3 regions of the Sinorhizobium numidicum genome follow, and region 2 is predicted to be linked to each of the others. Evidence: riboswitches for the same ligand, from Rfam matches in the RefSeq annotation. Region 2 holds a riboswitch; each other region holds the start of a gene.

Region 1 (10,034 bases), 130 kb from region 2:
CAAGAGCCGTGTGATCTTCGCCGAGGGCGAGGATGAACGGGTGCTGCGCGCGGCCCAGGTGCTGCTGGAGGAAGGCACCGCCAAGCCCATTCTGATCGGCCGCCCGCAGATTATCGAGACCCGCCTTCGCCGGTACGGCCTTAGGATCCGGCCCGATGTCGATTTCGAAGTCGTCAATCCGGAAGGCGATCCGCGCTACCGCGACTATGTCGACGACTACTTCGCTCTCGTGGGCCGCCTCGGCGTCATCCCAGAAGCGGCCCGCACGATCGTGCGCACGAATACGACAGTGATCGGCGCGCTGGCAGTCAAACGCGGCGAAGCGGACGCGCTGATCTGCGGCGTCGAAGGCCGCTACAGCAGACACCTGCGCGATGTCTCGCAGATCATCGGCAAGCGATCCGGCGTGCTTGATTTTTCCGCGCTCAGCCTGTTGATCTCGCAGCGCGGCGCAACCTTCTTCACCGACACCTATGTGAGTTACAATCCGACTGCTGAACAGATTGCCCAGACGACCGTGATGGCGGCGGGGGAAATTCGCCGCTTCGGCATCACGCCGCGCGCGGCGCTCGTCTCGCATTCGAACTTCGGCTCGCGCGATTCCGAAAGCGCGTTCAAGATGCGCGCCGCTCTCCAGCTCGTCCGCGAGCTTGCGCCGGACCTCGAAGTCGACGGCGAGATGCACGGCGACGCGGCGGTGTCGGAAATTCTGCGGCAGCGCGTGATGCCGGATAGCACCTTGAACGGCGAAGCCAACCTCTTGGTCTTCCCCAATCTCGACGCGGCCAATATCACGCTCGGAGTGGTCAAGACGATGACGGACAGTCTGCATGTCGGCCCGATCCTTCTCGGCTCGGCGCTGCCGGCCCACATCCTTTCGCCGTCCGTTACCTCTCGCGGCGTCGTCAACATGGCGGCGCTAGCAGTCGTCGAGGCAAGTTACCCCATTTGAGGCAGGATGCTCTCCCAAAAACCGTCGAACGGCCGGTTCGACGGTTTTTTCTTGCTCAAAATTCAACCTGAGATTGATAACAAGGCATGGATGCAGCGTTTACGAAATATAGCACTAGACAAAGCTTGCCCCCGAAACCATGCTTATTATAGGGGCAAGATTCGGTGTTGCGGCATGACTAATCAACAGGCTGTCCTCGATCTGCTGGACATCGTGGAATACGGAGGCTGCGCCGAACCGGAGCGGTTCTTCGCCTTGATGCGCCGCACCTTCAACATCGCGCATCTGCTCTATCTCGAGGCCGAGCCTCTTGCCGATGGCCTGAAAGTTTGCCGGCTACACCATACCTTCGGCGCCTATGCCGCCGAGATCTACCTGTCGCGAGCTCTCTATCGGATCGATCCGATCCTGCGGCTCGCTCTTGGCGGCGTACGGCCAGTGGAATGGGCGACGGCGCGGCGGCGCTTTCCGGAATGCGAGCCGCTGTTCGAGGCGGCTGAGGAAATCGGCCTTTCGACCGAAGGGGTGGCGCTGCCGCTGCCGTCGCCTGCCGGCCGTATGGCGCTCTTGGCGATCAATGCCAACATGTCGCCGGCGGAGTGGTCGGCCTATCGCCGTTGCCACCTGCGCGACTTCCAATTGGCTGCCAATCTGTTTCACGCCTCCATGCTGGAACATGCGGCAATGGCCGGGGCGATCGATGAGCGGGATATGCGACTAACGGGCCGCGAGACCGAGGTTCTGACGTGGTCGGCTGCCGGCAAGAGTTATTGGGAAATCGCGACAATCCTCGGCATCTCCGAGCGCACCGTTCGCTTCTTCATGACCAATGCGCGGCGCAAACTGAATGTCGTTTCAAATACCCAAGCGGTCGCGCAAGCCGTCCGGCATGCTTTGATCCCCACGATCTGACGGGTGGCTTCCTGCCGGTGGCACGGTATTTTGGGCAAAGGCCCCCCAAATCTAGTGGGAAAAAATGCGAGATTAAACTGTCACTACCGACAGTTACATATGTCACAAGAGCCTGACAGCATCTGTCCATCGCGCAATAACGATGGAGCGACAGATGATCAGGATAGTGAACGGAAACGCTCGCGGGCAATACCCGCAAGCGATCGACGAAATGTTCCGACTGCGCAAGCGCGTGTTTCACGACTTCCTGAAATGGGACGTGAAAACCGACGGCGAGTGGGAAATCGACCATTACGACAAGGCCAATCCGCTTTACGTGATGTCCTATTCTCCGGAAACCGGAAAGCTGCGTGGTTCGCTACGGCTCCTGCCGACGCTCGGGCCGAACATGCTGGACGACACCTTTCCGATCCTGCTCGGCGACAATCCGGAAATCCGCAGTGCCGCGGTCTGGGAATCGAGCCGATTCTGCATCGATCCGGACATTTCGCAGGACCGATCGTCGAACCAGGTGACGGTCGCCGCCGCCGAACTCATGTGCGGTGTCGGCGAACTGGGCCTTGCCTCTGGCATCAGCCACATCGTCACGGTCACCGACGTTTTCCTCGAACGGATGTTCCGGCGGATGGGATGCCCGGGAGAGCGGATCGCCGAGCCGCATCGGATCGGTTCCGTCTACGCCGTCGCCGTCGCGTGGGAGGTGACCAGAAGCCTGCTCGAGACGATGAAGGCAATCGCCGCGATCGAGGGCACCGTGCTCGAACGCCCCATGTCGCTTGAAACCGCACGGGCAGCCTGACAAAACGCTCTGGGCCGTTCCGGCGGCCCGGGCCTACGATTGCATGTTAACGCAAACGACGTCTTGCCGTTGCGCCACCGCGTCAACGCCTTATGATGGCGAGGAGCAGGAATTCACGGCGGCAAGCACCCCTTGGGTGGCCCGCCGGATTGCAGGATGAGACGAGTGTCCGTATCCCGGAGGATGGCGCCCCGGAGTATCAAGCACGTGGCAGCGGCCGTCGCGCCGCTGGCGTTCGCCCTCGCCGGTGAGGTCTGGGCCTCGGATGTTTGCGAACGCCTCACCGCCAGACTCGCCGATCTTCCGGCGGCAGTCACCACCACTGCCAATCTGCGCGATTTCACCGGCGCAATCTCCCGCCAGAACATTGAGCTTCGCCGCGCGAAGAATGATCGCCGTCGGATGGAATGCAGCAATGGCAGCGTCATCGTCATCGGCGGCGATAATGACGGCGCTTGTGCCGCGCTCGATGACACCATCGCTCGGATGGAGGACAATCTCCGGGAGCTCAAAGCGCAGCGCCAGGGGCTGCTTTCGGGCGGCAATGACGATATGCGCCGGCGCATTCTCGCGGCGATGGAAGTCAATGACTGCACGGGGGGACCTAGCGAGAATTGGGACGCGAGTCAGGACCAGTTTGCCGGCGCAGCCGAGGAAGGGACCGAAGTCCGCCGCAACATTCTTCGGGATCTCCCTCCGGACAGCGAAGACTATCCGCTGCTCTTCGACGGCTCCGGAATGCGCGATGTTCCGTCGATCGATGAAGGCGGTCTCGGCAGCTTCAGAACGATGTGCGTGCGCACCTGCGACGGCGCTTTTTTTCCGATTTCGTCGAACGCTACTCCGGCCGACTTCTCCCGCGACGCCGAGCTTTGCCGGGCACGGTGTCCCGGTGCCGAGACCGAGCTCTATTATCACGTGCTCGCCACCGAGGAGAGCGACCAGATGGTGTCCGCCTCGACCGGGAAGCCTTATACCGAACTCTCGACGGCTTTCGCCTATCGCGCGCGTGGCGTCGGTGCCCCCGGCACCTGCGGTTGCCAAGTTCCGAAGATCGCGGCCAAGACCAGCAGCGGAAATACCGCAGCCGCAAGCAAGCTTTCGGCCGTCTCCCCCTCGGTCATCACCATTGATGGCAAAATAGAGCCCACCACCGGACGGGCGAGCTCAAGGCCGGTGGAAGAGCGTCGCTACGATCCGGCAAAAAGCAACGTCCGCCAGGTTGGTCCGATCTTCCTTCCCAAGGAGGAAAGCGCGATCGATCTCAAGCATCCGACGGGACCAGGTTATCAACCGCTGCAGGAGAATTGACCTCGACACTCGTTAAATCTCCTGCAGACGAAAATGCCCTTACGGGTTGACCACTGGCTATTTGCTCGCCTTACAAACGTCTTTGGGCATAGACCCTCCGCCCTGGCGGACACCCCATCCTTCCTCGAAAACCAAGTCCTCCAGCGGCAGGCGTTCGCGCCAGCCCTTCACCGCAAGTTCAGGCTGTTGATAGAGCCGATCCACAAAGCCGAGGCAGAGCCACGCAACGATCTCGATATGCGCCGGTATGCCCAGGATCGTTTTGATCTCGGCCTCATGGAAAATGCTGACCCAGCCGACGCCTACGCCTTCGGCACGTGCTGCCAGCCAAAGGTTCTGGACAGCACAGACGGTCGAATAGACATCCATCTGCGGGTTATGCGTGCGCCCCAGCACCACCGCGCCGCCGCGCGTGCGGTCGCAAGTGACGCAAATGCTGAGCGGTGCCTTGCGAATGCCTTCGAGCTTCAGCGAACGATATTTCGCCTGCGTCTCGCCTGAAAACATCTCCGCCGCCTCTTCATTGGCGCGCCGGAATGCCTCCCAGACCTTTTCCCGCGTTTCGTTGCCGCGGACGAGGACGAAATTCCAGGGCTGCATGAAGCCGACCGACGGTGCATGATGGGCGGCGGCAAGCAGCCGGGCAACCAGCGCATCGGGCAACGGCTCGGGAAGAAATTCGTCGCGCACGTCGCGGCGCGTTTCGATGGCACGGTAGACGGCGGCGCGCTCGTCCGGCGGGAAAGCATCGGCCGCGGCAAGACGGCCCTTCGGGTCAGGCAGCATCGTTCGATCCCCAACAATGCACAACCTCCCGCCGTCCGCGCGGGGCCGGTCTATCTCGCCAGGCCGGTCTTCTGACTTTGGATCGCCCGATCGCGCCGCCTTCCCAAATCGCTTCAAGATTCAGTGGCAAGGTTGTGAAAAAGCTCAGAACCTACTCTGGCGCGACCGTCCCCATCACAGCGTTGGGCACGTACCGGATTTGCACCGGCTTCCCGATTCTCCCGCCTTCGCGGGCACCTGACGGGCGCATATGGTCACACTCGTCGTCGGATGGCAAGACGAGCGGAAGGCCGGAGCGGACTCCTCCGCCGAGGGCTCACAGCGGTGTTGCCGGATGCGGCGAAGCATCATAGGCGCCCCAGATCGACTGGTCGAAGCAGATCACCGAACCGGTCATAAGACCGGATTCCGCCGAGGAGAGATAGGCACAGGCGCGCGCGACCTCTGCAGGATCGACGAGCCTGCCGAATGGCTGGCTTGCCGACGCCTTCTCGAGCCAGTCCACAGAGGCCCCGTGATACTCGCGCTGGATGCGGTCCTCGCCCTCGGACGCCATCCAGCCGATGTTCAGGCCGTTGACCCGGATGCGGTTGCGCAGCAAGGCGTAGGCGGTGTTCTTGGTCAAGGTCTCCAAGGCACCCTTCGATGCGCAATAGGCGGCGATAAAGGGTTGACCCGCCTTTGCCGACATCGAGCCGATATTGACGATGGTGCCCTCCGTCTTTTCACGCCGCATCACCTTCACCGCTTCCTGCATCAGGAAGAACGGGGCGCGCACGTTCACCGCGAACATGCGGTCGAAGAGCTCCGGCGTGGTGTCGAGGATCGTCCCGCGATCGGTGATTGCGGCAGCGTTAACGAGCGCGTCGACACGGCCGAACTCCTTGTCGCAGGCCGAAACCACCTGGCGGGCGTCCTCCACCCGCTCGAGGTCGGCCGGGACATAGACCACCTTGGTCCCGGTCGCCTCGGCAATTTCAGCCGCTCTCGTCTCACCTTTTGCAGCATTGCGCCCGCAGATGACGATGCCGGCGGCACCGCGTTCGGCGAAGAGTGCCGCGATCGTCGCGCCGAGCCCCTGCGTGCCGCCGGTGACGATGGCGATCTTGCCATCCAGCCTGCCATAGTCTTTGCTCATCAAAAATCCTCCCCTGGTAACTGATCCAAGCGGTTCGGCTCCCGCAGCCACTGCGCCGGGGCCCGTCGTTATCTGGCCGTGTCCGTCAGCTTCTCTTCTTTACCGCCTGCTCGGCAAGCGCCTGTGCGAAGGCCTCGCTGCTCCAATCGGCCGCAAGCGCCTCATGCATCAGTTGCGCTTGCGTCTTTGGCGCCAGGCCCCCTATCGGCGGATCGCGATCGAGATTGGTCGGGAACGAATATCCCTCGGCACAGGCTGCAATGGCGTTGGCGATTTCGCCGGTCGAAAGCGTCCCACGGGCCGCGAGCGCCTTCAATGCCGGATAGAGCACGGTGCTCATCCGCTCGCGGTCGACCGTTTCCATTGCGCGCCCGAAGGCAGACGAGACCTGCAGCAGGTTCGCCACGCGCTTGATATCCGTCGAGCGGTTCGTGCCGGCAGCGTGGAAAAGCGCCGGATTGAAGAACACGAGGTCGCCTTTCTCCAGTGGCAGCTGCACATGGTGCTGCTCGAAATAGTCGCGGAATTCCGCGCGCTTCAGCGCCAGATAGCCGGGCACATAGGTCTGGCTATAAGGCAGGAACAACGTCGGTCCGCTCTCGATCGGCATATCGCAATGGGCGACCGCCCCCTGCAGAGTGAGGACCGGCGAGAGCTTGTGCACATGCGCGGGATAGCGCTCTATGATCGCCGAACTCTGAAAGCCGAGGTGGTAATCGCGATGGGCCGATTGCGCTGCGCCGCCCGGATTGACGCGGTTGACCTGAGCCGTCATCTGGTAGTTGGGTCCAAGCCAGGCCTCGCTGACGAGCGCGATGATCGGATTGCCGTAATAGGCCGCAAAGTTCTCTGCCGAGTGCAGACAATGCTTCTCCAACGAATTCCAGATGCGGTCGTTAGCGCCGGGCTTGGCAAAATGATCGCCGCCGCCGCTGTCTGTGCGGCGCTGCTCTTCGATGATCTCGTCGAAGATGCGGCTCGCCTCATCGATCACGCGGAGATCAGCGAAGGCGCGCTTGAACACGGCGACACCTGGCCCCTCCGCAAGGAGGTCGCAGATCTCGGCCAGCACCGCACGCCTGCCCTCGCCAGTGGCACAATCGGCAATCAGGCCGGCGCTGTCGTAGATCAGGATGTTCTTTTGACAATCCACCGCATGAGGATACTCCGCGAGATTTGTGTGGCGCTCGACTTCGGCGCGGAATGCTTCAATGTCGCAGGAATCCTCGGTCAGCCAGACGCGCCCGACGCGCTGCCTCGGATGATTGTCGGTCTTCATCGGATCTCCTCCCTACAGCGCCGTGCGTCTTTTCAGACGCACAAAGGTCGCTGTAGCACTTTGAATTGCTGCATGTTTTTATCCTTAAATCGGCTCCGATTTAAGGAAACATGCAGTAGCGCGGGATGAGGAAAATGTGCGCGGTTTTCCGCCCGCATCCCGTCGCTAACTTACTAGAATCGATCACGTTCATGATTTTAGGTCGATCCGACCTAAAATCATCGTGATCTAAGAAACAACGAAGTACCGACTATACGTGCCGTCCATTCCTGATATAGAGCAGGAATCCATCAAAAAGCCATCAAGGGGCGGGCGTGGCGCATCAGTTTCTGGTCAAGGACATCGCCTTCCAGGCAGGGCTGAGTACGGCCACGGTCGATCGCGTGCTGAACGAGCGGCCGGGCGTCCGCCACCAGACTGCGGCTCGCGTCAAGGCGGCGATCCGCGAGCTCGAGAAACAGCAGGCGGGCACGGAGGTGCAGGGGCGGAAATTTGCGATCGACGTGGTGATGGAGGCCCCGGAACGGTTTACCGATGCAGTGCGCCAGGCCCTCGAAGGCGAGGCGGCGACTTTCGTACCCACAATCTTCCGCTGCCGCTTTCATTTTGCCGAGACGATGCGGCCGCAGGAGATCGCTCAACTGCTCGATCGTATCCGCCTGCGCGGAACCGATGGCGTCGTGCTGAAGGCGCCGGATGTTCCGGAGGTGACCGGCGCCGTAGCGAGGCTTGAGAGCGCGGGCATCGCCGTCGTAACGCTTGTTACCGACCTTCCGCACTCCGCGAGAACGGCCTACGCCGGAGCCGACAACCGTGCGGCGGGCGAAACCGCCGCCTATCTGATCGGCGAGCGCCTCTCCGGGCAGCCGGCGACCGTGCTGGTGACGATTTCAAGCAGCCGCTTTCGCGGAGAAGAGGAGCGCGAGATCGGCTTTCGCCGCACGCTGCGTGAACATTATCCGTTGATCGCCGTCGTCGAGATCAGCGAAGGCTATGGCAAGAACGAAGAAACCGGCGCCCTCGCCTTGGATGCCTTGATCCGCCACTCCGAGATCAACGCCGTCTATTCGATCGGCGGGGGCAACCGCGCGGTGCTCGCCGCATTTCGGCAATTGGGGCGCACCTGTACGCTCTTCGTCGCCCATGACCTCGACAAGGATAATCTCGAACTGCTGAAAGGGGGCAAGGTCCACTTCGTGCTGCATCACGATCTGAAGACGGACGCTCGCACGGCCTTTCGCGCCATCATGGAACGTCGTGGCGCACTGGCGGCCCCCACAGGCCGACATCTTTCCGCCGTCGAAGTGATCACTCCTTACAATCTGCCGCGCATCTGACGCCACCGTCGACCGGATTAGCCATATTGGTCTGCTGCCGACGGGCCGGTGTTTATTGCTCCGGGTAATAGCGTACGAAAGCAAAGGCTCGTCCAGATGGCGCCCAGTTTGGAACGTTCATCGTTCCCTGGCCGCCGAAAAGCTCGAGCAGAACGCGCGCATCGCCACCCTCCGGGTTCATCAGACGGAGCCGCACGTCGAGATCGCGGGGATGGTCGAAAACATCGCCGTCATAGGAAAGCACGAGCAGATGCCTGCCGTCTGGAGACGGGTGGGGAAACCAGTCGCCATAAGGGCTGTCGGTGATCCGCTGGACATCGCTGCCGTCAGGCCTGACCCGCCAGATCTGCATGCGGCCGGTGCGGCTGCAGTTGAAATAGATCCATTGCCCATCTGGCGCCCAGTCCGGCCCGTCGTTGCGACCTTCGCCATGGGTTAGGCGACGCTCCTCGCCGCCATCGACCGAGATCGTGTAAATGTCGAAAACCTGATCGCGGATCCCGCAATAGGCCAGGCTGCCGCCGTCCGGCGACCAGCCGTGCCAGTAGGACGGCAGGTTCGGCGTCACAAGACGCGGCGCACCGCCCTCGATCGGCAGGAGGTAGATCGCCGACTTGCCGAATTCGGTCTTGTCGCTGATGACGAGCGTCCGCCCGTCCGGGGAAATGCCGTGGTCGTTGTTGCATTGACCGGCAAAACCGGTGTCGATTTCCAGCGGAGCGGAGCCGTCGATCGGAAGGCGGTAAAGGCGGCCCTCGCCGTTGATGATCAGGAACGTTCCGTCACGCGACCAGTTCGGTGCCTCCACGAGCCGCTCCGTCTGCCAGACGACGCGCGTCTCGCCGGTGTCGATGTCGAAGATCTCCACCGAACTGCGCATGGTTAGCCCCTGTCGCGAAAGCGGTTGGTGATCGGATAGCGTCGATCGCGGCCGAAGTTCTTCTTGGTGATCTTCACGCCCGGCGCCGACTGTCGGCGCTTGTATTCGGCGATGTAAAGGAGATGTTCGATGCGATGCACGGTCGCCACGTCATGGCCGCGGGCGACGATTTCCTCGGTGCTCATTTCCCTCTCGACCAGGCATTCGAGAATGTCGTCGAGCACCGGATAGGGCGGCAGCGAGTCCTGGTCGGTCTGATTGGGCCGCAGCTCGGCAGACGGCGCCTTGTCGATGATATTCTGCGGGATGACTTCGCCGTAGGGGCCGAGTGCGCCCTGCGGCATGGTGTCGTTGCGCCAGCGTGCCAGAGCATAGACCTGCATCTTGTAGAGGTCCTTGATCGGATTAAAGCCGCCGTTCATGTCGCCATAAAGGGTGGCGTAGCCTACCGACATCTCCGACTTGTTACCGGTCGTCACCACCATCGAGCCGAACTTGTTGGAGATCGCCATCAAGATCGTCCCGCGCGTGCGGCTCTGGAGGTTCTCTTCGGTGATCCCGGGCTCCGTTCCCTCGAACGCATCGGAGAGCGCATCGAGGAATCCTTCGACCGGCTCCTCGATTGCAATGATGTCGTAGC
Region 2 (10,034 bases):
AGCGGACCGAACGGCGCATCCATCACGACATTGCGGACTCGGGACTGATTGTTCGGCGCTTTGGAGTTCCAGGCGATCTGGACGAAATTGGGTTTGCTGAAGACGAACAGCATAGCTTTTTACCTTGGGAGTCGGGTCGTTTTGCCCGTGTTGTTACGATGGCGCCGATATAGGCGGGGGCCGGTCGGATTTGAATGCCAACTTCGCCATTGCATGTCGCAATTCCGCTAGTCGGAGGAGATTTCCGACAAGCTTGATGAAGCGTCGAAACAGGCGGTGATCGCGGCGAATGAGATTATGGCGAAATCGCGTCGAAACAACGCTTTGCGGGCGCGGATTTCGATGTTACGGGAGACGGCATGACGCGCAGGATCATGCTTCAGGGAACCGGCTCGGATGTCGGAAAATCGGTATTGGTGGCCGGGCTCTGCCGGCTCGCCGCCAATCGCGGCTTGAAGGTGACACCGTTCAAGCCGCAAAACATGTCGAACAATGCCGCCGTCTCCGATGATGGCGGCGAGATCGGCCGGGCGCAATGGCTGCAGGCGCTGGCCGCGCGCGTGCCATCGTCCGTGCACATGAACCCGGTGCTGCTGAAGCCGCAGTCGGATGTGGGCAGCCAGATCATTCTGCAGGGCAGGGTCGCGGGGCATGCGAAGGGCAGGGAATACCAGGCACTGAAGCCGAAGCTACTCGGCGCGGTAATGGAGAGCTTCGAGCTGATTTCGGCCGGTGCCGATCTCGTCGTCGTCGAGGGTGCGGGTTCGCCCGCCGAAATCAATCTCAGGGCCGGCGATATCGCCAATATGGGCTTTGCCACACGCGCCGACGTGCCGGTCGTTCTCGTCGGCGACATCGACCGCGGCGGTGTCATCGCTTCGCTGGTCGGCACGCATGCGATCCTGCCGGAAGAAGACCGGAAGATGGTCACCGGCTATCTCATCAACAAGTTCCGTGGCGACGTCACGCTCTTCGAGGACGGGATCGCGGCGGTTCAGCAGTTCACCGGCTGGCCCTGCTTCGGCGTCGTGCGCTGGCTGAAGAGTGCCGCACGATTGCCGGCAGAGGACTCTGTCGTGCTGGAGAGGCTCACGCGCGGCAGCGGCAAGGCGCTGAAGGTCGCCGTGCCGGTCCTGTCACGCATTGCCAATTTCGACGATCTCGACCCGCTGATCAATGAGCCGGATGTCGATCTCGTCTTCGTTCGGCCGGGCGCACCTCTTCCTGACGACGCGGCGCTGGTGATCATTCCAGGCTCGAAATCGACCATAGGCGATCTGAGCGATTTTCGCGCTCACGGGTGGGACCGCGACCTCGAGCGCCATGTGCGCCGCGGCGGCCGGGTGATCGGCATCTGCGGCGGTTACCAGATGCTCGGCACCTGCGTCACCGATCCGCTCGGCATCGAGGGAAGCGAGCGCGAGATCGCCGGTCTCGGGCTGCTGGCGGTCGAAACCGAGATGGCGCCGGAAAAGACCGTGCGCAACAGCCGCGCGTGGTCGCTGGAGCACGATGTGGTGCTCGAAGGCTACGAGATACATCTCGGCAGGACCACGGGCGCCGATTGCGATCGCGCCCCCGTTTCGATCGACGGGCGCCGCGACGGAGCGTTATCCGCGGACGGCAAGGTAATGGGAACCTATCTGCACGGTCTTTTCGGCAGCGACGCCTACCGGGCCGCACTGCTCAGAAGCTTCGGCATCGAGGGCGGTGGCAGCAATTACCGCCAGTCGGTCGATGCCGCGCTCGATGACATTGCCGTCGAACTCGAAGCGGTGCTCGACCGGGCCTGGCTGGAGGGATTGTTGGGGTAGGGGCGATCTGCCCCCTTGTCAGGCTTCCCTATCAGGCCTCCCCGTCATGCCTCATGCCGGAACACGCTGAACTGGAAGGATTGCTTTGAGCCCCAGGGTGTGGAGTGTTCGTGTCTGCGGCTATCGACGAGACGGAAGGCGTTGCCAAGTGTCTCGGCCAGGCTTTCCGGGCTGTAGCGCATGACCGGCAGACCGCTGCACCGCTCCGGCCCATCCGGTGCAAATGTCGCGATAATCGCGTGTCCACCTGTCCTCAAACCTTTGTGCAGGCGCTCGATGTAGGCGGCCCGCTCGGTCGCTTCTGTGAGGAAGTGGAACGTGCCCCGGTCGTGCCAGATATCGTAGCTCTCCTTCGGCTGCCACATCGTCACGTCCGCGACGATCCAGCGAATGCTTGCGGCGCGGTCGCCAAGGCGGGCCTTCGCGGCCGTGAGCGCAGCGCCCGACAGGTCCAGCACGGTGACGGCGCGAAATCCCTTGACAGCGAGACTGTCGACAAGGCGCGAGGCCCCGCCGCCGATGTCGACGATGGCGGTCTCGGGCGTTGCGCCAACCTCGGCGATCAGCTCCAGCGAGGGCGTGGGACTCTCCTGAAACCAACTGACCTCGTCCTCGCCCTTGCGGGTATAGACGTTTTCCCAATGGGTCTGGCGGCTCTCACGCTCCATCCATCATTCCTCTCTGGACCAGATTCAGATATGGTCGCCCCCGCTCGGCAACGCAAGGCTACCGGTACTCTCCAGCAGCGTGGGCAAATCGGCATGGAACGACACGACGACGATCTCAGCAATTTCGAGGCGCATGGCGCGGCACCCTTGCCGCCGGCCGACGATGAAGGTTATGTCGAGAATGACGGCGCTCGAATCCGGTACGCGACCCATGGGGCCGGTCCGCCGGTCATTCTGCTGCATGGCGGCCTCGGCCACAGCGGCAATTGGGGCTATCAGGTTCCGGCGCTGCTCAAGTCCGGACGCCAGGTGGTGCTCATCGATAGCCGTGGTCATGGCCGCAGCACGCGCGATCTCAGGCGCTTTACCTATGAGCTGATGGCCTCCGATGTGCTCGCGGTGATGGACGCGCTGCGGCTGAAAAAGGCGGCCGTCGTCGGCTGGAGTGACGGTGCGTGCACCGCCTTGATCCTCGCAATGAAGGTCCCCGACCGCATCGCCGGCGTATTCTTCTTCGGCTGCAACATGGATCCGAGCGGCGCAAAGGAATTCGTGTCCACACCCACCATCGACCGCTGTTTCCGCCGGCACGCGAAGGACTATGCCGACCTGTCGACCACGCCCGATCAATTCGAGGCCTTTGTCGAAGCGGTCAGCGAGATGATGAAGACGGAACCCAACTATTCTGCGGCCGCTCTGGCCGATATTCGCGTGCCGGTCGCGATCGTCCACAGCGAGCACGACGACTTCATCAAAGCCGAACATGCCAATTATCTTGCGGGGAGTATTCCCGGAGCGGAACTGATCCTGCTTGCCGGAGTAAGCCATTTCGCGCCCCTGCAGCGACCTGAGCTATTCAACGAAGTGATGTGCGACTTCCTCGACAGGGTGCTCCCCGGGAAGAAATGACACATCTGCCGCGGTTGGCGGGTGATGACGTTCAGGATTGCATAGCTGTTGCGAACGATGCAGCATGGCTTAACCGCAGCGGCTTTGGCGCCCATGAAGAACGCACGCCGCTGTGGCGGACGGGACTATTTCCCCTCGGAACGATACCCGATGCCGGCATTCGGCACAGAGGTCAGATACGGCGGTCATGACACGCGCGCAGCAAGTTGGCGTCTTCATCGGCCTGGCGATCGTAGCGGCGCTCACGATGCTGCGGGCGAGCGACCCGCAATTGCTGAAGCTTGCCCGCGACGTGACCTTTGACGAATACCAGCGCCTGGCGCCACGGGCCTTCGAGAACCTTCCCGTACGTGTCGTCGACATCGATGAAGCCTCTCTCAAACAACTCGGGCAATGGCCATGGCCGAGAGACCGAATAGCAGCCCTGGTCGACCGGTTGTCCGAGATGGGGGCGGCCGTCATCGCCTTCGACATTCTCTTCGCCGAACCCGATCGCCTGTCGCCGCGCACCGTCGTACGCGACGTCGGCGGAATTGAGCCTTCGCTGATCGATCGGTTGCCGGACAATGACGAGATTTTCGCCCGCTCGATTGAAGGAAAGCCGGTCGTACTCGGCTTCGGCCTTTCCAATGAGGGAAACTACCGTCCGCCGGTGAAGGCCGGCTTCGCCTTCACCGGCGAGAGCCCCTTCGACGCGCCGCCCCGCCTGACGGCCGCGACGCCCTTGCGGCCGCAACTCGAGGCGAATGCCGCCGGCATCGGACATATCAGCCTCAATCCCGGCAGCCGGTCGGCGATCGTACGCGCCGTGCCGCTCCTCCTTAGCGATGGCGAGCAGCTTTATCCAAACCTTGCGCTTGAAGCGCTGCGCGTTGCGCAGGGCGCCTCCACTTATCTGCTGGCCGGTGCCACGGACGTGCCTGATACCATAACCCTGGTGAAGGTCGGAGATTTCGTCATTCCGGTGACGGCGGCCGGCGAACTCTGGCTCTACGTCAGCCCTGACAAGGCGGAAGGGTATGTCTCTGCCGCGGAAGTGCTCGCGGCCGGGGAAGCGTCTCCCGACACGAGGGCCGCGATCGACGGCAGCATCGTTTTCGTCGGAACATCGGCTGCCGGGCTGCAGGACATCCGCACGACAGCGCTCGGGCATAATGTTCCCGGCGTTTCGCTGCATGCGCAAACGGTCGAGCAGATATTGTCCGGCCGCTTTCTTTCCCGGCCCGACTGGGCCAACGGCCTCGAAATTCTGTCGATTGCTGTGGCGGGAAGTCTGCTCGTGACGCTGACTACCTTCGTCAGCCCCGCCGTCGCGCTCGCCTGCGGCTTGCTGATCACCGCGATGGCCCTTGTCGCCTCCTGGCTGGCCTTTCTCTACGCGGGGCTTCTCCTCGATCCGCTGGCTCCGATCGTCGCCGGATCGATCACGCATTTCGCCGCGACGGCGTTTCGCTTTCTCGTGACCGACCGGGAGCGCCGCGTGGTCCGGAGAGCCTTCGGCCAGTATCTGTCGCCATCGCTGCTCTATCGCATCGAGCATACGCATGACGCCCTGCGCCTGGGGGGCGACGATCGCGAGCTGACGATCATGTTCGTCGATGTCCGCAATTTCACCGCCATCAGCGAGCGTCTGGCGCCAACCGAGGTTGTCGGTTTCCTGAACACGCTACTCGATGCGTTGAGCCGCCACGTGATTGCGAACGAGGGCACGCTCGACAAGTTCATCGGCGATTCGATCATGGCGTTCTGGAATGCCCCAATCGATGTCGCAGACCACGCCGGCAAGGCTGTCCGCGCGGCGTTGGCGATGCGCGAGACGCTTGCCCGGCTCAACGACAGCGATGCCTTCGGTTTCGGAAGTGCGCACAGGGTAGGGATCGGCATTGGCATCCATACGGGACTTGCCTGCGTCGGCAACATGGGCGCCGAGACGCATTTCAACTATTCGGCCGTCGGCGACGCGGTCAACGTCGCTGCACGGATCGAGTCCGCGTGCAAGGACGTGGGCTTCGACGTCCTCGTTTCGGAGAGCACGGCAAAATTGCTTGCTGATTGCGCGTTGCTCGACGCCGGGGCGCTGGGCCTCAAGGGCAAGAGTACGCTAACCAGGCTCTTCGCGGTCGTCGGCGACGAGCGTCTCGCAACCTCCGCCGAATTTGTCGAGCTGCGGCACATACACGGGCAACTGACCGACGCATTGCGTTCGCGCTCGCCGAGAAGCCGCCAGATCGTGAGCGCGGCAAAGCTGAAGGCGGCTGGGCTGACGGTTGGACTGGCGGCAGGGTTGCCGGACTTCTACCGCCGGATTTCCCGCAGGGCCGACCATTTTGCCGACGAGCCTGAGCGGAAGGCCGGCACGTCCGCGAAGTGACCGCACCGCAGGCAAAAGCCTCACTGCGGTGTCATCGAGAGCAGCAGGGCACGAGAGCCTTTCATGGCTGAATGGAAACAATTCTGTTGGCTTAAGCGGAGTGGAATGTTTGCTCGGCTGGCGCGTGGCGTAGCCAAAGCATACGGCCAAGCCAGCCGAGCAAACAGGCCGCCCGCTTCAGGCAACCCGAAGGGCCGGGCATCTTTCCGCCAGGATCCGAGGCGATCGCCTCGGCCGTACGTCTGTGCACGGCACTCGGCAATCGCCTCTGCCTGACGAAAATCTGCTCCGGCAGAATGTTTCCATTCAGCCATGAAAGGCTCTAGCCCCTGCTGTCGTCGTGCGGCCGATCCTCGTTGTCGTCAGCTCGCTTCCCATCATCGTGCGGCTTGTCCCCGGGCTTGTCCGGCCTATCCGGCTTATCTGGCCTATCTGGCTTATCTGGCCTGTCTGGCCTATCTGGCCTATCCGGTCGGTCCGGCTTGTCGGGCTTATGGGGCTTGTCCGGCTTCGGCGGCTTCTCCGGCGTGGGGCTGATTTCGCGGACACGCGAAGGAGGAGCTGGTGGGGGCTTGACTTCCAATGCCGCCGCAAGACCACAGCTGCCGCCGATGTTTCCGAACCCGCCCGAAAGCTTTTGACTGCCGGAGAGAAAGGGCAGGGCATTCTGATTGCCGAGCGTCCTGAGAACACCTCTATTGACCCGGCGAGTATCGGTCAGGCTGCCATTGGGCTTGGCGACCACGCAATCGCAGCGTCGCGTCAGTTGCTGGCAGCCGCCAGGCCCGCAGAACTGGGCCGCTCCGCTCAGCAGCACGACCGCTGTCGTACCATCGCCGCCGACGTAAAAGTCGAACACGGTTCCTCGCACGCCAATCGTTCCGGCGGGCGTCAGGATCTCATAAGCCGTGTGTTTCGAGTTTCCGCTGATCCAGCGAAAGGTGCCCTTCGCGGCCATGACCGTAAGCTTCTGCAACGATCTGGAATCGTCGAAGACGAACTTGTCGATAACAATGGAAGAGCCCCACCCGACCGCGAGCTTGGTGCCGTCGCGAAACACGAATTGCCCGAGCCCGGATTTCGACGTGCGAATCCGTTCATCCCGGTGAACCGGGGACTTGACCGCCAGCGGTCCGCTCGCGCCGGTAACTTCGGTCTTGATCCGGATCGCCTCGCCGACCCTTTCGGCGGCCTGTGTCGGTATGAAACCGTAAAGCGCGACGCATAGCGTAGCGATTGCGGTACGACGTAAATACGACATCGCACCCTCCTCGATGATCCTCTGGCGAAAGCCATCCAGGATCATGAACATGATCGATTCTTCAGTTGGAGCGGGATGCGGCAGTATATGGGCGTCGCGCTCCAAGCGCTCAGTCTTACCATGCGGCAGCGATGGCTGTCTTCTCATCCGTTTGGGCGAGGACATGGCGCGCCAATGCCGCAGGTTGTGGCTCAGGCCGCTCTTTAAGCCGCTTTGCCGCAATTCGCTCGCGGTGTGTCGCACGCCATCGATTGACTTTGCCCGTCCCGCTTCATAATTAACGCTCAATGGATGGTTCCCCTGCGCCGGAGCGGAGCGGGGGAGTAAATGGGAATGCGACGGGGCGGACCCACACCGGGCACCCTTATCGCAGCCGACCCCGCGACTGTAGAACGGTCAGGGTTCGCCATCGGCCACGCCATTCTTCCTTCGATGAACTGCATGGGGCAGTTTCACGCGGGATGGGTGACGTGCCGGAAAAGCCACTGGCGTGGCATCATGGTCAGCCGGGCTGGACGCCTCTTCTTCTACGAATCGTCCGCCTTTCATGATGCTAGACAAGCGCCGGGAAGGTGAGGCGGACCCGTTCGGCCTGGCATTGGTGAGCGATTCTTGCGCCCGTAATGCCTCAGCCCGTGACGCCGTGAGCCAGGAGACCTGCCATCCGTCAGGGCATTCCGCCCGAGGGGATCCGTCCCCAATGCCAGCACGGAGGTTGTCGTGGCTTATCAGTTCTTCTCCGGGCGCTCTTTGCACGCGCCCGTTCCCCCTTGCTATTGCGGTTTGAGTTCGTCGGACTGAAGCCGGGCCATGATCATTCCCAATACCGGACCGGTTCTCGTGCTCGGCGGCGCCCGCTCCGGCAAGTCCTCCTTTGCGGAAAAGCTCGTCGAGGCCTCCGGGCTGCCGATGCATTACGTCGCGACCGGCCGCGCCTTCGATGACGAGATGCGCGAGCGCATCGGCCGTCATCAGGCCGCGCGGCAGGGCAAGGGCTGGACGACGCATGAGGAGCCGCTCGATCTCGTCGGGGCGCTCCGCCACATCGACGATCCGGCGCGCGCGATCCTCATCGATTGTCTGACGCTCTGGGTCACGAACCTGATGATGGAAGAGCGGGACATGGCGGCCGAATTCGCGGCGCTCGCCGCCTTTCTCTCCGACGCTCGGGCGCGGCTCATTCTCGTTTCCAATGAGGTCGGCCTCGGCATCGTGCCGGAGAACCGCATGGCGCGGGACTTTCGCGACCACGCCGGCCGGCTCCACCAGATTGTGGCGGAGAAATCCGCCGAAGTTTACTTTGTCGCGGCCGGATTGCCGCTGAAAATGAAGGGTTGATCCATGACACTCGCCAAGCCCCACCAGGGCAAGATTCCGGCAACCGTCATCACCGGGTTCCTCGGTGCCGGCAAGACGACGATGATCCGCAATCTGCTGCAGAATGCCGATGGCAAGCGCATCGCGCTGATCATCAACGAATTCGGCGATCTCGGCGTCGATGGCGACGTGCTGAAGGGGTGCGGCGCGGAGGCCTGCTCGGAGGAAGACATCATCGAACTTACCAATGGCTGCATCTGCTGCACCGTTGCCGATGACTTCATCCCGACCATGACAAAGCTGCTGGAGCGCGAGAACCGTCCGGATCATATTGTCATCGAGACCTCTGGCCTCGCTCTGCCGCAGCCACTGGTCGCCGCCTTCAACTGGCCGGATATCCGCAGCGAAGTGACCGTCGACGGCGTCGTGACGGTCGTCGACAGCGCCGCCGTCGCCGCCGGGCGCTTTGCCGACGACCACGACAGGGTCGATGCGCTGCGCGTCAATGACGAGAACCTCGACCATGAAAGTCCGCTCGAGGAGCTCTTCGAAGACCAGCTCACCGCGGCCGATCTCATCGTTCTCAACAAGACGGATCTCATCGACGCGTCTGGCCTTCAGTCCGTGCGCGAGGAGGTCGCGTCCCGCATCAGCCGGAAGCCGACGATGATCGAGGCGAGGAACGGCGAGGTGGCGGCGGCCATCCTGCTCGGCCTTGGGGTCGGCACGGAAGGCGAGATCGCCAACCGCAAATCGCATCACGAGATGGAGCACGAGGCAGGCGAGGAGCACGATCACGACGAGTTCGACAGCTTCGTCGTCGAGCTTGGCCCGATCGCCGAGCCGGCTGTCTTCATCGACCAGCTGAAGGGCATCATCGCCGAGCACGACGTACTACGCCTCAAGGGCTTCGCCGAGGTGCCAGGCAAACCGATGCGCCTGCTGATCCAGGCAGTTGGCAGCCGCATCGACCAATATTTCGACCGTGCTTGGACCTCCGGAGAGATGCGCGGCACACGCCTCGTCGTCATCGGCCTGCATGACATGAACGAGACAGCCGTGCGCGCCGCGATTTCGGCGCTCGTCTGATCGGATAGAAGATGCATCTGCTTCTCGCCCAGAAAGGAACGATCGCCGACGGAAACGAGGCAATCGATCTCGGGCAAAGCCCGGCTGACATCCTGTTCCTGTCGGCCGCCGATACGGAGCTTGCCTCGATTGCCGCCGCCCATCGGCAGCGGCCGGGGGCGAGAAGTCTGCGCATCGCCAGCTTGATGAGCCTCATGCATCCGATGTCGGTCGACACTTATGTCGAGCGGACGGCGCGCCATGCCAAGCTGATCGTCGTACGTCCGCTCGGCGGCGCCAGCTATTTCCGTTACGTGCTCGAGGCGTTGCATGCGGCGGCCGTCACCAACAAATTCCAGATCGCGGTTCTGCCCGGCGACGACAAGCCGGATCCCGGGCTTGCCCCCTTTTCCACGGTACCGCCGGAGGACCGTCAACGCCTCTGGGCCTATTTCACCGAAGGCGGCGCCGACAATGCGGGCCTGTTTCTCGACTATGCCGAGGCACTGATTACCGGCGGCGAAAAGCCCGAGCCGGCGCGGCCGCTGCTGAAGGCCGGGATATGGTGGCCGGGGCGGGGCGTGATTGATATCGGCGCGTGGATGCGCCTTGCGAGCGGCGGTGAG
Region 3 (10,034 bases), 1.3 Mb from region 2:
CGATTTCGGGGATGATCTTGCGCCTGGCGGCCCTTGTGGGCCTGACCTTCGCGGCGGCGAGCGCACGCGCGAGTGACGTCGAGCCGTGGAAGCAGCGCCAGAACGCGATCATCGTCGACGCTTACGAGATGAACAGCATCGACTGGGAAGCGATGCTGAAGGATAAGCGGATTTCCGGCTTCATCGCAAAAGCCTCCGACGGCCTGCCGGAAAGCTTCACCTGCACCGGCGACCATGGCGGCGATACGGTCGCCCATTGCAAGACGATGTGGCGCAAATATGCGGTCAGCCGGGAACTCTACCAGACCCGCCGAATGATTGCCCGTTCTCACGGCCTGCTCTGGGGTGCATATCATTTGGCCCGGCCCGGCAACCCGGTCGATCAGGCCAATCACTTCCTCGACTACGCGGACCCGCGCGACGACGAGATGATGGTCCTCGACATCGAAGGTATCGATCCGGACAAATACATGTCTCTCGACGACGCGGCGATCTTCGCCGGCCATATCAAAGCGCGCACCGGCCGCTATCCGATCCTCTATACCAACCACATAACGGCGAAGCACATCGCCGCCAACCGGTTCAAGCATCGGCTGCTTTCGCGCCTTCCGCTCTGGTATGCGCGCTATAAACCCGATATCCGCAAGGTTTTTCCGCTGGGCAACTGGAACAGCTATGCGCTGTGGCAATTCTCGTCTGCGCATAATTGCGGCAAGAAACGCTGCCCCTACCGCGTGCCGGGCACACTCAACGACATTGACGTGAACGTCGCGGCCATGCCCGTCGCAGCACTGAAGGCTGTCTGGGCCAGCGGTACGCTGCTGCCGGAAAAACCGCCGGTCCTGACGGTTGTCGCCTCCGCCAAAGCCGGCGCCGCGCAAATGACGGGCGCCACCGCCGTCGCCTCCTTCGCGCAGCCATTGCTCATCAGCCGTGCCGGGGCCGAGAGCGGATCAGGCACCGGCGTCGACATGACGGTCACCGGCACCATCAGCGTGAAGGCGGCGGAGGCGCGCTTGCCCTATCAGACCGAGCGCCGCTAGAGCGCCGTGCGTTCAAGTGAACGCACAAAGGACGCTCTAGCACTCTAGATTCTAGAGCATCCCGCTTCCAGCGGTTCCGCTTGAAAGCGGGATGCTCTAGCGCCCGCGTTCCGCTCCGACTTTTAAAGCTCGATCAAGCTTCGATCTGCACATCGCTGACCGGCCGGGAACAGCAGGCGAGGATATAGCCTTCCTCGATCTCGTCATCGAGAATGCCGCCGTTGTGGGTCATCTCGACATCGCCGGAAATCTTCTTCACCCGGCACGTGCCGCAGATGCCCCCTTCGCAGGCGGCGCCGATCCTCACTCCATTGACGCGCGCCGTCTGAAGGATCGTCTGGCCCGGAACGGCTGTGACCTCCTTGCCGCTCATGGTGAAAGTCAACCGTGCGGCCTCGACCGGAGCGCCTGCGGCCGGCCCAGCGCGGACGGCAAGCTCCTCGGCGGCGGGTGCGGCCGCCGGCTGGAAGCTTTCCTGATGGTAACGCGCCATCTCGAAACCCGACGCCTTCAGCATTTCCCTCACACCTCGCATGAAGGGCTCGGGACCGCAGCAAAAGACGGTTCTCTCCAGGAAATCCGGCGCAAGCAGCGGCAGCTTCGTCGCATCGATGCGGCCGCGCAATCCGTGCCAACCGTGGCGTGCCTCGTGTCCCTCCACCAGAAAGCCGAGATTGAGCCGCGGCATCTGACGGGCGAGAACTTCAAGCTCGGATTTGAACAGAAGATCGTCCGGCCGTCTCGCGCAGGAAATGAAGGTAACATCCGTTTCCGGTGCGCAATCTCCCATCCAGCGCGTCATCGACATCATCGGGGTGATGCCGGAACCGGCCGAAACGAAAAGATATTTTTCGCCCGGATGGCGGACGAAGCTGAAATCGCCGAGCGGCCCGAGCGCTTTCAGCGTCATGCCCGGCTTCAGATTGTCGAACATCCAGCGCGTACCGACGCTGTCCGCCTGGGCCTTAACCGTGACGGCCACCGAGAGCGGACGCGAGGGCGAGGACGATAGAGTATAGGTGCGCATCACCGACTCCTCGCCGACGGGCAGTTCAAGCGTCACGAACTGTCCCGGCAGATAACGGAACCAGGCCGGTTTGTCGGACCGGAACGTGAAAGTCATCACATCCGCAGTCTCGGCAACCGTCGAAGTGCACTCAAGCATGTGCTGGCGATCGATCCAGGGATGCAGTTCATCGAAATGGCGGAAGGAGGCGGCCATTTCCATGGGTCATGCCACCCGCGAGAGAGGAGCGGCAGCGCCCTGAAGGCGGTTCTGCATGAAGTTCGAATACCATTCGACGAACTGCATCACGCCCCCCTCGTGCTCGGCCGAATAGGGACCGGGCTCATAAGCCGGCGAGCGGATGCCGAAGGCATTCTCCTCAACGATACGGCGGTCCTGATCGTTGGTTTCCGTCCAGACATGGGTGAGTTCCTCGATCGTGTAATCGACGCCTTCGATCGCATCCTTGTTGACCAGCCATTTGGTCGTGACCTCAGTCAATTCGGGCCCCAGCGGCAAGACGCGGAAGGTGATCGCGTGGTCGCCGAGCACGTGGTTCCAGGTCGTCGGGTAGTGGAAGAGAAGCAGCGTGCCGATCCGGCTCGCGTTGACGTCGGCGGAAAGCTGCTTACGGACGGCCTTCTCACCCGACATGGTGTAGCTCTCGGCGTCGTTGATCAACGGCATTCTCGTCGTGCGGAACTGGCCGGTCGGCGAGATCTTGAAAGCGCTTGGCAGCCCCGCTGCCTCGCATTGCGCCCAATGGGCGGCAATTTCCGGATCGTCCATCGAGGCCTGAACGCCGGTGACCGTCGGAGCCTCGGGGTACGTCCGGCAGAGCTCCGGATGGTTGGCGGCACAGTGGTAGCACTCGCGATTGTTCTCCCAGACGAGCTTCCAGTTGCCCTTCTCGACGATGGTGCTCTCGTAGGCGACCTTGGTTTCGCCAAGGCGATGCGGCGCGAGATAGCCTGCCGCCATGTCGCGGAAGGGCTGAAAATCCATGGGCTGGTCGGCGAGGCTGATGAAGATATATCCTCCAACGGTCTCGCAGTGCACCGGCTTCAGGCTGTGCTGGGCGGGGTCGAAGCCCTCGGGCATCTGCCGCGCGAAAAGCAGCCTGCCGTCGAGTTCGTAGGTCCATTGATGATAGGGACAGACGAGTTTGGCCGAAGAGCCCTTCTGCTGCGCGCAGACGCGCGAGCCGCGGTGGCGACAGGAGTTGTGCAGCGCCCGGATGGTCCCCTGCCGGTCGCGAACGACGACAATCGGATAGTCGCCGACCTGGACCGTAAAATAATTCCCGGCTCTTGGGATTTCGCAATCATGGCCGATGAAGAGCCAATCCTTGTACCAGATATGCTCCAGATCCTGGCGGTAATAGTCGGGGTCGATATAGAAAGCCCGGTCGAGGCTGTACCCGTTGCGGCGGCTTTTCAGCTTGCGCAGCATGTCGTTCTGAATGTCCATGTCCCATCCTCATTCGCCACGTTTCGGAGAGGCAGGACAGGAACCAAACGCCGGCGATGACGCCGGCGCGCCATGTGGTTCCGATCCGGCTGCCCGCCGCAACCAGTTACGGTTGATTTCGCTTCAAGGCTGGTTTCCGGGCTCTGGAGCAGTCCACGAAGGACCAGCCCGGCGCCTTCCCGGACCGATTTGTCCAGTGGCCTTGTGCCGAGGCTTTTTGCTCCACCACCGTTGCGGGGGCAGCGCCGGGATTTGACCGGCTTCCCAATTCTCCGCCCTCCCTAAGGCGGCACCTTGAGTGTGGGTATCTAAGCCGGCGGATAGCCTTGACAACTGCCGGTTCGCGACATCCGTTTCCAGAAAGACGACAGATATTCCGGCATCTGCGCGTCATGTAAGAAATGATATTTTCCATTTGTAAACAACGCGATAGCGGAAAACTTGAGCAATTGGCGATTTTTTCGGCAGCGCAGTCTCGGCTGCGAAAGAGGCTCGCCCTTTTGCGACACCCGCATCGAGCGCGCCCCGGCGGAAAACATTCATTAACCCTGATCACTTAGCATCCGCTAACGGATCAACCGTTTCACCGGCAGGGTGGCGCATTAACGTCGATGGCAAAGCTCAGATATTACGACGCGGCCGAAAGGGCACCCGCCCTGGCACCAAAGGCTGCAATCCATACCGAGTTCCTGAGGACGGGCCGCATCGATCGGCGCCGCCACTGGATAGCCGAGCAGCGGCGCTATCTGACACATGACGAAGTCGCGGAGCGGACCGGACGCAAACTGACGGCAGCCGGCGAGACGACCCACAAGCGGATCAACAGCTTCCATGCTTCGATCCGCTTTCCAAAGATGATCTTTCACCGGACGCTCGCCAACAGTCCTCACCTTGGTTACTGCCATGTGACCGGCGCCAGAACGCATCTGGCCCACTCGCGAGAGGTCACCTGGGCCTTCTACTTTGCGAACTTTTTCTCCGAGCTTGGTGACGAGACGCATTTCTTCGATCGAATACAGCCGGGCTATTCGCGCATGTATTTCGCCGTCGCCATCGAACCCGACGCCTATGATCGGCACATGGTCGTCAATCGCTACGTTCGCGGCAACGGACTGATCTTCCGCACACAGGATCCGATGATAGCGCTCAAGAACGTGCTGATGCTCGGCGCCGCAGACGAGGCGCTGCGCAAAATCATCCGCAACCTCTGACCAGCCCTCGCACGCAGAAAATCGTTCTGTTTTCGCGACACCTCCTTTAAGGAAGCGTCGGAAAGGAATGGAAACGCCATGGCCGAAATCATCGACACGCGCATCGAGCCGGATCGGGCGATCGAGAGAGCCTGCGCCATACTTTCCGAAGGCGAACCGGTCGCGATCCCGACGGAAACGGTCTATGGCCTTGCTGCCGATGCCACCAATGCCGACGCGATCAGCCACATTTACGAGATGAAAGGGCGGCCGCGCTTCAATCCTTTGATCTGCCATGTTTCGGACATTGCGATGGCCGAGAAGCACGTCGAATTCGATCCGATTTCGCGGCGCCTGGCGGAAGTCTTCTGGCCCGGCCCTCTTACCTTGATCCTGCGGCAGCGGCCGGAGAGTACCGTCCATGCGCTCGCGTCCGCCGGTCTCGATACGCTCGGCATCCGCATGCCGGATGGCTTTTCGCGGCAGGTGATCGCCCGTTTCGGACGACCGCTCGCGGCGCCGAGCGCGAATACGTCCGGCAAGATCAGCCCGACTAGTGCGGCCCATGTGGAAGCGGATCTCGGATCCAAGCTCAAGCTTATTCTCGATGCAGGCCCCGCGCAGATCGGCCTTGAGTCGACGATCATCAAGCTCGATGATCGGAAGCTCCGGCTGCTGCGGCCAGGCGGGCTCGACGTGGCGGAGGTCGAGGCACTTACCGGCCTTACGGTCGAGCGTTCGGAAACCGCCGGCGCGGCGATCGAAGCGCCGGGCATGCTCGCTTCGCATTACGCGCCGGGCGCCGCCGTACGGCTGAATGCCGAAGACGTCCGACAGGGAGAAGCGCTGATCCGTTTCGGCGGAAAGCCGCTTCCCGGCGAAAGCGAGGCGGCGATCGTGCTCGAGCTCAGCCCGGCGGGCAATCTTCGGGAGGCGGCCGCCAACCTCTTCGATTATATGAAAAAGGCGGATGCAAGCGGCGCTGCGACCATCGCCTTCGGCCCGATCCCGGCCGAGGGACTTGGCGAAGCGATTGTCGATCGCCTGCAACGGGCGGCTGCCCCTAGAGCGGGATGAGGCGCTCCAACGAATAAATCATCCTGATCCAAGGCAGAGGCCATGACGACCATTATTCCTTCTCCCGAACTGATCACCTCCTTCACCGAGATCGTCGGCCCCGGCAATGCCCTCACCGGTCCGTCAGAGACGGCGCCTTATCTCGTCGAGTCGCGCGGGCTCTATCGCGGCACGACGCCTCTCGTATTGCGGCCCGGTGCGGTCGCTGAAGTTTCGCGCATCCTGCAGCTCGCCAGCCGGACCCGCACGGCAATCGTTCCGCAGGGCGGTAATACCGGGCATGTGGCCGGGCAGATCCCGCGTGAAGGAAAAGCCGACGTCGTCCTCTCGCTCGAGCGGCTGAACCGCATCCGTGATATCGATCCAGTCGGCAATGTCATCGTCGCCGATGCCGGTTGCATCCTCGCCGACATCCAGAAAGCCGCGGACGACAATGGCCGACTATTCCCCCTTTCGCTCGGTTCGGAAGGATCGGCACGGATCGGCGGCAATCTCTCGACCAATGCAGGCGGCACCGCCGTACTTGCCTACGGCAACATGCGACAGCTTTGCCTCGGGCTGGAAGTCGTGCTTCCGACGGGGGAGATCTGGGACGGGTTGCGACGGCTGAAGAAGGACAATACCGGCTACGATCTCCGTGACCTCTTCATCGGCGCCGAGGGAACCCTCGGGGTCATAACCGGAGCCGTGCTAAAGCTGTTTCCGAAGCCGCTCGGCCATCAGGTCGCATTTGCGGGCCTCAAGAGCGTCGAAGATGCGCTCGCCCTTTTCGAGCGCGCCTCAAGCCTCTGCGGTCCTGCCCTGACCGGCTTCGAGCTGATGCCGAGGCTCGGCATAGAATTCACGACCCGGCACATTCCCGGGGTTCACGATCCGATGGAAACGTCGCATCCCTGGTACGTTCTGATCGATGTCTCGACCTCGGAGTCCGCTGAGAGTGCGGAGCGGATAATCCAGAACCTGCTCGAGGCGGCGGCCGACGATGGCCTCATAGAAAACGCCGTCATCGCAACGAGCGAAGCCAAATGCAAGGCGCTGTGGCATATGCGCGAGAGCATGTCGCCGGCACAGAAGCCCGAAGGCGGCTCGATCAAGCATGACGTATCGGTTCCGGTATCGAGCATTCCCGCTTTCATGGCCGAGGCGGATGCCGCAGTCATGACGGCCATACCCGGCGCACGCATCTGCGCCTTCGGTCATGTGGGCGACGGCAACATCCACTACAACATCTCGCAGCCGGTCGGCGCAGACAAGCAGGCCTTCCTCGGGCGGTGGCGGGAGATCAACGCCATCGTCCACGCGATCGTGCTCAAACATAACGGCTCGATCTCGGCCGAACACGGCATCGGTCAGCTGAAGCGCGATGAGCTCGCGAAAATCCGACCGGCGATCGAACTCGAGCTGATGCAACGCATCAAGCACGCCTTCGATCCGGCCGGCATCATGAATCCCGGCAAGGTGTTGCGGGAGGATTGAAATCCGCTTGGTAAGCGGTGCAGGAAATCGGTTCGGCGCTAGAGCGCCGTGCGTTCAAGTGAACGCACAAAGGACGCTCTAGCACATTGGATTCTAGAGCATCTTGTCCGGTTCCAGCGGCTCCGCTTGAAAGCGGGATGCTCTAGCCGCCCAATCTGAGCTGCGTGAGCTGCATCAGCGTATCAGCGCTGATCCCGAAGCCGCTGCCACCGGAAAGAATGGTGGCGGCGGGCGAAACGTCGGTGTTGTTCTCGACGTCATAGAGCGCGGTAAATCGCTGCAGTAGCTTTTCGAGCTTCTCTGGATCGTGCAGATCCTCGATATCCAGAACGCGTTTGATATATTCAGCCTGCACGTCGATGTCGGAACTCGCCATCTCCTGGGGGATGCTGAAAGCGGTGCGGACGACCTGCATCAAGGCATTGTCGGCGAGCAAGTCATAGGCGGTGTTGACGTCCGAAGCCATGCGCTTGAAATAAAGCGCCAGGCGCACGCCGGCATTGTCTTCCCCGGCATTTTCTTCCAGCGTCTGGTTCAGATAAAGATCCATCGTGGAAATGATGCCGCGTCGGGTCTGGATCTCGCCCGCTGTTCCGCGAAGCAGCTTGCCCTCCGTATCGAAATTGAAGGAGGCCACGATTTCACGGTAGCGCGTGTCGCTTTCGGTATTGATGAAGCTTTCCGGATCATCGAGGTCGGAGATAAACATCTCCTCGATATAGCTGGTCTCGACTGTTTCGGGATCGATGCCGGCGGCGAGAAGGACGAAGTCGACCAGCCGGCGGTTTCCGAGAAAGTCGTCGAGCGTCTCGATCTTCTCGATCTCGGCGCTGTAGTATTTGGCCTCTTCCTGCGCCTTGGTCTTGTCCTCCTCCGTGCCGAAGCGGCTCTTTTCGATGACGTAGGATTTCGATGTGTTGAGGATTTCCGCCTCGGACTGCGCGAGCTTCGGTGCGCCGAGTGTGCCGTCCGGCTGAAAATTGAAAGCCTTGGCGAGCTTCACGTAACGCTCGTCCCTGAGCGAATTGGCGTAGCTGTCAGGATCGCTAAGGTCGCTCGTCAGAACTCTTCTCAGCTTGCGCACGCTGTCGTCTTCATCTTCGAGGCCGAAGGCGCGCAAGGTCAGATTCATCATGCTCGAATCGCTGAGCAGGTCGTCGACGCTGGTCAGCGTGTTGATCAGCATCTTGAAACGCGCAATCAGCGCCTCGTCCGCGGCGTCATCCTTGTCGTTGTAATGGATCATGTAGCCGTCGGACGTGGTGGTGATCTGCGCCGCGGTCTGGGCGCTGTCGCCGCTGGCGAGCGTGCCGTCGGTCTGGAAATTGAACGCGGCGGCCATGGCCTTGTACTCGGCGTTGTATTCCCCACCCATTGTATTGGCGTAACTGTTCGGATCGTTGAGATCGCTCGTCAGAATGTTTTCGAAGGTCGTCGTCAAGGTGCTCGCCGGAAGGCCGAACGCCGTCACCACGTAATTGAACAGACGGGTATCGGCCTTCAATTGCGTGATCGTCGTTATGCTGCCGATCTTTGCCTCATAATAGGCCTTGTTGAGGAGTGCAGCAGCGGAGGTCACGTGGTCGCTGCCGTTCAGGGTGTAGCTTTCGTTGATTGCGCTCTTTTGGGCCGAGTCCTGCGGCAGGGTGCCCGTCGGAAGGCTTCCATCAGTCGCAAAATTGAACGCGTTTGCCAGGTTTAGAGCGTTACTGCTGCCGAGCTTGTTGACGTAGCTGTTCGGGTCGCTGACGTCGCTCGTCAGAATCTGTCTCAAATGGGAATAGGATGTGTATCTGGGATCGAGACCGAAAGCCTTCATCGCGTAGGTTCGAAGACGCTCGTTGCCCAGGAACTGGTCCACATCCGCGACAGTGTCGATCACCGCATTGTAATAGTTCGTCTCGGCATTGACCACGTCAGACTGGTTGGCGATGGTCTCGCTGTAGAGACCGATCAGCGCATCCGTCTGGGCATCGGTCTGGGCAACGGCGGTTGACGCGCCGAAACTGAACGCTTCGGCGAAATTGCGATAGCGCTCGTCTGTCAGACGGTTGGCGAAGCTGTTGTCGTCCTTGAGATCGCTTTCCAGCACCTTGCGCATGAAGGCGACCGCATAGGTCATATCCTCAAGCCCGTGAGCCTTCATCGCATAGGAGTAAAGCCGATAGTCGTCGAGAAACTCGTCGACAGAAGCCACCTTGCCGATATTGGCCTTATAGTATTCCGCTTCGCGGGCGACCAACGGCTGAAGCGACACACGGTTGAGACTGGTTCTCATGTCGCGGGTGATGAGATTGTAGTCGATATAGGTCGAAACCATGCCGCTGCCCTGTCGATCTATCCATATTCCCGTCGAAACGGAATTCTGACGCCGCATGATCTCACGGGGGACTTGTGCGTGGCTTTTCGAGCGCTCGTTTGCGCGGCTCTAAAAAAATGCCCGCGGTTTCGTTGACGAAGGAGAAACCTTGGCGGGTCGGTTTTTGCTAACCATCGGCAGATGCAAAGTTTTTTTAACCGCGATTTTTAAGCCGTCCGGAAGAGCGGCCGCCTATCCTCCTGCCCATAGAGGACGAAAAGTCCCGACGAGAAGACCGGGAACCGGCTCTCAAGGAAAACAAGGGCGATTGAAAATGCGCAATACACTCACTCAACCGGCATGGGTTGAAAACACGCTGAGGCTCGACCCGAAGCGTTTTCCGCAGCAGGCAACTTACGCCCTGCGCGGGCATGTGGGCAAAGTGACCATTAATCTCGACGAGCGTGGCGCTG

The links. Region 2 has a riboswitch for cobalamin ahead of cobU (bifunctional adenosylcobinamide kinase/adenosylcobinamide-phosphate guanylyltransferase). Riboswitches for the same ligand answer to the same signal wherever they lie in the genome.
Region 1: another riboswitch for cobalamin. It lies ahead of bluB (5,6-dimethylbenzimidazole synthase); the one in region 2 lies ahead of cobU (bifunctional adenosylcobinamide kinase/adenosylcobinamide-phosphate guanylyltransferase).
Region 3: another riboswitch for cobalamin. It lies ahead of PYH37_RS15410 (aromatic ring-hydroxylating oxygenase subunit alpha); the one in region 2 lies ahead of cobU (bifunctional adenosylcobinamide kinase/adenosylcobinamide-phosphate guanylyltransferase).

Annotation. Positions count from the first base shown of each region.
Region 1 covers NZ_CP120368.1:2,069,389-2,079,422, forward strand. The annotation lists gene PYH37_RS21100 (NADP-dependent malic enzyme) at 1-952, shown strand, start outside; gene PYH37_RS21105 (LuxR C-terminal-related transcriptional regulator) at 1,127-1,864, shown strand; gene PYH37_RS21110 (acyl-homoserine-lactone synthase) at 2,019-2,663, shown strand; gene PYH37_RS21115 (DUF2865 domain-containing protein) at 2,829-3,974, shown strand; gene bluB (5,6-dimethylbenzimidazole synthase) at 4,032-4,760, opposite strand; cobalamin riboswitch at 4,805-5,016, opposite strand; gene PYH37_RS21125 (SDR family oxidoreductase) at 5,077-5,898, opposite strand; gene PYH37_RS21130 (phytanoyl-CoA dioxygenase family protein) at 5,984-7,177, opposite strand; gene PYH37_RS21135 (LacI family DNA-binding transcriptional regulator) at 7,492-8,514, shown strand; gene PYH37_RS21140 (TolB family protein) at 8,567-9,394, opposite strand; gene PYH37_RS21145 (NAD+ synthase) at 9,397-10,034, opposite strand, start outside.
Region 2 covers NZ_CP120368.1:2,200,933-2,210,966, reverse strand. The annotation lists gene PYH37_RS21760 (hypothetical protein) at 1-113, opposite strand, end outside; gene PYH37_RS21755 (cobyric acid synthase) at 360-1,814, shown strand; gene PYH37_RS21750 (class I SAM-dependent methyltransferase) at 1,859-2,482, opposite strand; gene PYH37_RS21745 (alpha/beta fold hydrolase) at 2,576-3,391, shown strand; gene PYH37_RS21740 (CHASE2 domain-containing protein) at 3,579-5,762, shown strand; gene PYH37_RS21735 (FecR family protein) at 6,085-7,023, opposite strand; cobalamin riboswitch at 7,299-7,702, shown strand; gene cobU (bifunctional adenosylcobinamide kinase/adenosylcobinamide-phosphate guanylyltransferase) at 7,834-8,361, shown strand; gene cobW (cobalamin biosynthesis protein CobW) at 8,365-9,429, shown strand; gene cobN (cobaltochelatase subunit CobN) at 9,441-10,034, shown strand, end outside.
Region 3 covers NZ_CP120368.1:901,091-911,124, reverse strand. The annotation lists gene PYH37_RS15420 (glycoside hydrolase family 25 protein) at 1-1,043, shown strand, start outside; gene PYH37_RS15415 (FAD-binding oxidoreductase) at 1,177-2,271, opposite strand; gene PYH37_RS15410 (aromatic ring-hydroxylating oxygenase subunit alpha) at 2,275-3,519, opposite strand; cobalamin riboswitch at 3,630-3,831, opposite strand; gene PYH37_RS15405 (DUF6656 family protein) at 4,131-4,730, shown strand; gene PYH37_RS15400 (L-threonylcarbamoyladenylate synthase) at 4,809-5,786, shown strand; gene PYH37_RS15395 (FAD-binding oxidoreductase) at 5,829-7,262, shown strand; gene PYH37_RS15390 (DUF1217 domain-containing protein) at 7,405-9,582, opposite strand; gene PYH37_RS15385 (DUF6101 family protein) at 9,896-10,034, shown strand, end outside.